Regions from separate parts of the Butyricicoccus sp. genome, predicted to be linked through region 1. Evidence: riboswitches for the same ligand, from Rfam matches in the RefSeq annotation. Region 1 holds a riboswitch; the other holds the start of a gene.

Region 1 (3,104 bases):
GATCGCAGCGAACTCCGCACGGGTGATCGGCGCATTCGGATTGAACTTGCCGTGGCTGTCACCCTTTACGATGCCCATAGCGCTCAGCGTAGAAACAGCGTGGTTGTACCATGCGCCGGCTGCTACGTCGGAGTAGCTGTTGGACTTGGTGGAGTTTGCATTGCGGGTCTCATCGGTGAGCAAACGGAAGAAGATGGTTGCTACCTCAGCACGTGTAATGCCGTTCTGCGGACGGACGGTGCTGTCCGGATAGCCTACGATGTAAGCATAGTGGTCATCGCCGTTCAGACCGGTCGGTACATTATCCGGAATGGTAACGGTGGGCTTGCGGCTGCCGCCGCCACCGCCGCCGGAGGATTTTTTCGTAAAGGTCCATACGCCGTGCAGCGTAAGGTCTGCGGTCAGCTGCTGCTCGCCAGTCAGAACCGTACCGTCATCCTTTTTCCAGCCGTTGAAGGAGAATGTACCGTTCACGCCATCCTTCGAGCCGGACACGCTGGCCGGAACCTCTGCAACGGTATAGCTGCTGCCCTTAACCAGCGTCTGCTTTGCCGGAGCGGTATAGCCTTCCGGCAGGTCACCGGTAACATCATACGTCAGCGTGTACATCAGCGGATGCGCTGCCTTGAGCGTAATGTACTGCGTGTCCTTTTCAACCGGGGTATACTCATCAATATACCCGTCAGCCGTTTCCGCCGTCCAGCGGCCGATCGGCTCACGAACGCCCTGCGCAGCATTCCATTTATACCAACCGTCATGATACCAACCGGTAATCTCCATATTGTCGGAGGACAGAATGCGGTCGCCGCTCATGTCCTTTGCATTCGGGAGCGTAAAGGTCGAGTTGCTGAAGAAAAACAGGTCGTCGCCTGCGGTCGCTGCGGTATTGTTATACACTGCGCTGTTTGCCGCGATGTTGATATTGGACGCAGTCGCGTAGATGCCGCCGCCGTAGCCGGATGCGATGTTGTTGCACAGTGCGCTGTTTGCCACGATGTTGATGTTCGTGGAAATATTTGCATAGATAGCACCGCCGTAGGAAGCGTTATTTTCTAAACAATTGGTGTTATTGCCAATCGTCAGTTCTTCTATCTCATGAACAGCAATGGCACCACCATAGACGGCGGAATTTTTCTCAAAGGTGCAGTCTGTAATATCGAGCGTTCCATGGTCAACATACACCGCTCCGCCCATATTATTTGTGACATTTCCCGAAAAAGCGGAGCCAGTAATGGCGCATTTCACATTTCTAGCCAGCTGAATTGCTGCTCCAGCAGCCTTTCCGGAGTGGTTTTCTTCAAAAGTGGAATTTACAATCGTTGTATTGCCACTGCGAGACTGTATTGCTCCGCCCTGATTTTTTTCAAACCGACATTTTGCAACTTCAAGGTCTCCTTCCCACTCAATTGCACTGCCGGAACCAGCATTTTTCAGAGTGCCGTTTTTCACAATAAGTTTTGAGGGCCAACAATTTGAGCTACCGGTTCGCCAGATACACTTCTGAGAATTTCCATCAATACTGTATTGGTTCAAATCGATGGTTAATTCGCCGTCAAAATTCTTAGTTACTTCAACTTTGACACTCTCTGTAATATCTTTCAGCAGTTCAATGGTGTCGCCCGGCTTAGCCGCTGCCATCGCGTCAGCAACAGTCGGATACATGGTATCGCCGATCTTTGCAGCGTTTTTCGGTGCTTCCGGTTCTGCCGGAGTTTCCGGTTCTGTCGGGTTCTCCGATTCTGCCGGAGTCTTCGATGTGGATGTGCTGCCTCCTGCAGTGGTGTTCTCACCTGCAGGTTTTACGTCCTCAGAAGGCTGACCGTCCTCGGAATTTGTGTCCTTAGGAGACTGGCCTTCCGTCTTAGGCGCTTCGGGGTTTGTGTCCTCAGAAGACTGACTGTCCATCTGAGACACTGCGGGATTTGCGTTTGTTTCATTTTGAGCAGCAGACTGAACCTGCTCCTGCGTTGTCATTTCTTTCTGCTCCGTTTCATCCGCTGCAAATGCGAACGGAGACATCGTCAGCATCATGGATGCCGCCAGAATGCTGGCTAAGAATCGATTATTTTTTCCTGTTTTCATCATGAAAACCCCTCCTTCAATAGTAAAAGACTACTATGAAGAAGCTGCATTAGGAAACCGGCTGCCATGCGGAATACCTTCCGTTTAGGCCCTTGGCTTTGCGAGACCGGCTTTCACCGATGGTGCCCTTGTCTGTACAACTTACTCCTTATCGAGTAGCACAGATGGTTGGTTCTTTTTGAAATGGCTGTTGGCAACGCAGAATGGTTGTTCAGTCTCCAAATAAAATACCCCCTTTACAGCGCGCATAGCTCTGCAAGGGGGTAACAAAGTACCTTTGGCAACCGGCTGCCATGCGGAAGAAAGTCTTCCGTTTAGGCCCATTTAGCTTTGCGACACCGGTTTTCACCGGCTGTGCCTTTGTCTGTACCTGTACCCCTTTACGGAAGTCATGCACAGAATTTTACGATCTTTTCTGTCGGCAGACACGCCGGACTGCATACACAGCCCTTTGCCTGCGCAGGACAGAAATCCTCCGGATCCTCTTCTTTAGTATACCATAAATGCCCGCGAACAACAAGCAAATACTGTAAAAACGAAGAAGAGTTTCAATCCGGAATCGCTTTTTATGCAAGAAATCGCCGCTGATCGGGCATAAACATATCCAATCAGGACCATTTGCATACAAAATAAAATGAAAAAGTGTTAAGCCGCAGCTACTGCAAGCGCATCGCTGGTGTTGGTGTAGGTCAGCGGAGATACACAGTCATGCAGGGTTTTTGCGTTCTTCACGCTGCGGGTAACCGCGTAGGTCAGATCAATCTGATACCACTTGCCATTCAGGTTTACCTTGTTCCAAGCATGGTAACTGGAGCCGACATAGCCCTTAGTCAGTGCGCACGGGATGCCCTGGCTGCGGCACATTGCTGCAAACAGCGAGGAAAAATCGTAGCAGATACCGGTAGTGCCCTTCAGGGTAGCGGCGGTATCCGGGATGTACTTGGTGATCTTGCCACTGGTGATCTCATTCACCAGCTTGTTATCATAAGTATAACGGCTTGCCATATAGTTGTAGATGGCGA
Region 2 (3,104 bases), on a different contig from region 1:
GTGCAAGGCTCAAGGTTGGTATTCAGTACAACGACGGCAAGACCGTATTCCATGATTGCCCGAGCGGCAAGGATGCTTCCTTCTCTCTCGATAAGGGCAACGGCAAGTACACCGTAACGCTGTACCGCAACGTTTCCGGTACGTCCTATCAGCAGGTCGAGTCCAAGTCCATGAACGTAACCGTTAAGGACAGCTACGCTCCGTATCTGGTTTCCACTTCCGAGGTTCAGTTCTCCAAGGGTGATACGGTATCCGCTAAGGCTGCTGAGCTCTGCAGGAACGCCAAGACCGACGAGGCTAAGGTTATCGCCATCTACAACTACATGGCAAGCCGCTATACTTATGATAACAAGCTGGCAAATGAGATCACCAGCGGCAAGATTACCAAGTACATCCCGGATACCGCCGCTACCCTGAAGGGCACCACCGGTATTTGCTACGATTTTTCCTCGCTGTTTGCAGCAATGTGCCGCAGCCAGGGCATCCCGTGTGCACTGACCAAGGGTTACGCCGGCTCCAGCTACCACGCTTGGAACAAGGTAAACCTGAATGGCAAGTGGTATCAGATTGACCTGACCTATGCGGTTACCCGCAGCGTGAAGAACGCCAAAACCCTGCATGACTGCGTATCTCCGCTGACCTACACCAACACCAGCGATGCGCTTGCAGTAGCTGCGGCTTAACACTTTTTCATTTTATTTTGTATGCAAATGGTCCTGATGGGATACGTTTATGCCCAATCAGCGGCGATTTCTTGCATAAAAAACGATTCCGGATTGAAACTCTTCTTTGCTTTTACAGTATTTGCTTGTTGTTCGCGGGCATTTATGGTATACTGAAGAAGAGGATCCGGAGGATTTCTGTCCGGCTCGGGCAAAGGGCTGTGTATGCAGTCCGGCGTATCTGCCGACAGAAAAGATCGTAAAATTCTGTGCATGACTTCCGTAAAGGGGTACAGATACAGACAAAGGCACAGCCGGTGAAAACCGGTGTCGCAAAGCTAAATGGGCCTAAACGGAAGACTTTCTTCCGCATGGCAGCCGGCTGCCAAAGGTGCTTTATACCCCCTTGCAGAGCTATGCGCGCTGTAAAGGGGGTATTTTATTTGGAGGTTGAAACTGCATTGCATTCTGAGATTATCGCAAACCCACAAACACATGATCTGTGCGGCTCGTTGAGGAGCAAGTTGTACAGACAAAGGCACCATCGGTGAAAGCCGGTCTCGCAAAGCCAGGGGCCTAAACGGAGGTTTTTTTCTCTCCGCATGGCAGCCGGTTGCCAGAAATACATTTGCAATCCCTCTCGATCAGCATGCACGCTGACCAAGGAGGTATTCCTATGTTAAAAAAGAATATGCGTAAACGTCTGCTCGCAGGAGCACTTGCGACTATCATGGCGCTGACCATGTGCCCGACCTGGGCGCTGGCCGACGATGAAGGCATCACTACCCTTCCGGCACCGGAAGACCAGATGCCGGTTGTCGACAGTACTCCCGCAGAAGACACCATTCAAACTCCCGATGCTGGGACCCAAGGACAGCCTGAGGCTCAGGATCCTGCACAGGCACCGTCCGGCGGTACGGACATCGAGGAGACTGGCAATAATAGCAATTCCAATGAAAATGATTCTCAGAATAATGATGCAGTAAGCAATTCTCCGACGGATACAATTAGCGTGCAGGAGGTTCAAATCGACCGCGCATGGAATTGGCAGCAGGAAGCCAAGTACTTCGTGCTTCTGCCGAACCGTGATAAGCCGACGAGCGGCGAAAGCCAGGGCCAAGAAAGCTACCTGCCGAATGACACCTCGGACGGCGGCGTTACCGACCGCGACAATTTCAAAGGCTACAAAGGCTATCTGACCGCGAAGGGCAAGAAGATTGCTGATAAGAATTACAGCATCTACGATGCCACGAACGGTTATACCAAGATTGATGGCGTTGAAAGCGAATATCTGGATCCTCCGGAAAACCTCGGTTTCTTCACCAAGGCCAACTGGTCGGAAGATGGCAAAACCTACATCAAGGATTCCAATCCCTCTGATCCGTTCTCGGTACTGGGCGAAAACTTTAATGTGAATAATATTAGAGTTGTATGGTACACCATTAAGTATCAGGTAGACGGCTATCATGTCGACGGCTATGTAGCCGGTGTTCCGGTTAAGGTTACTTATCATTCTAACTATGGTACTATCCCCGGCACGACCGACGATTCCCGCGAAGTTGCTGCAATGAGCGGTGATACATATACCGTTCTTGATAACATGTTCACCGTCCCGACCGGATTCAGCTTCGGCGGCTGGTATGTTGACGGTAACAAGTATGAAGTTGGCTCTAAGCATCTTCTGATGACCGACCTGCATCTGTACGCAAAGTGGATTCCGAATCCGTATACTGTAACTTGGAAGATTTCTGAGGACGCAGAGGATTCTCTCGATACTCAGGCGGTAAACTACAATGGTTATCCGACTAAGGATCCGAAGGATCAGGCAAGCAAGGCTTCTGACACTCAGTATGATTACAGGTTCAAGGGTTGGAAACTAGCAGGCACTGCAGATACTGCACTGGTTAATCCGAAGGAACGCGCAGTGACTGCGGACGTAACCTACATTGCGGTATTCGAGCCGGTAACGCGCCAGTACACGGTAACTTGGAAGAACTCGGATGACGCTGTAGATCCTCTCGATACTCAGGCGGTAAACTACAATGGTTATCCGACTAAGGATCCGAAGGATCAGGCAAGCAAGGCTTCTGACGCGCAGTATACTTACGAGTTTGCAGGTTGGAAGCTGGTAGGCACTGAAGATACTGCACTGGTTAATCCGAAGGAACAAGCAGTTACTGCGGACGTAACCTACATTGCAGTTTTTAAGCCGATTGCCCGCCAGTACACCGTAACTTGGAAGAATGCTGATAACGCTGTAAATGCTCTCGATACTCAGACGGTTGCTTACAACAACAAGCCGACCAAGGACCCGAAGGATCAGGCAAGCAAGGCTTCTGACGCGCAGTATACTTACGAGTTTGCAGGTTGGAAGCTGGCAGGCACCGCAGATACTGCACTGGTTGACCCGACTACTATCGCAGTGGTTAAGGACGTAACTTA

What was found. Region 1 has a riboswitch for cyclic di-GMP ahead of ACWVX6_RS10390 (S-layer homology domain-containing protein). Riboswitches for the same ligand answer to the same signal wherever they lie in the genome.
Region 2: linked by a shared signal. The riboswitch ahead of ACWVX6_RS01915 (S-layer homology domain-containing protein) and the one ahead of ACWVX6_RS10390 (S-layer homology domain-containing protein) in region 1 are both predicted to bind cyclic di-GMP.

What each region holds. Positions count from the first base shown of each region.
Region 1 covers NZ_CDRQNY010000042.1:238-3,341, reverse strand. The annotation lists gene ACWVX6_RS10390 (S-layer homology domain-containing protein) at 1-2,085, opposite strand, end outside; cyclic di-GMP riboswitch class I at 2,132-2,219, opposite strand; cyclic di-GMP riboswitch class I at 2,359-2,451, opposite strand; partial or broken gene ACWVX6_RS10385 (transglutaminase-like domain-containing protein) at 2,728-3,104, opposite strand, start outside.
Region 2 covers NZ_CDRQNY010000003.1:65,213-68,316, reverse strand. The annotation lists gene ACWVX6_RS01920 (transglutaminase-like domain-containing protein) at 1-683, shown strand, start outside; cyclic di-GMP riboswitch class I at 960-1,052, shown strand; cyclic di-GMP riboswitch class I at 1,190-1,283, shown strand; gene ACWVX6_RS01915 (S-layer homology domain-containing protein) at 1,339-3,104, shown strand, end outside.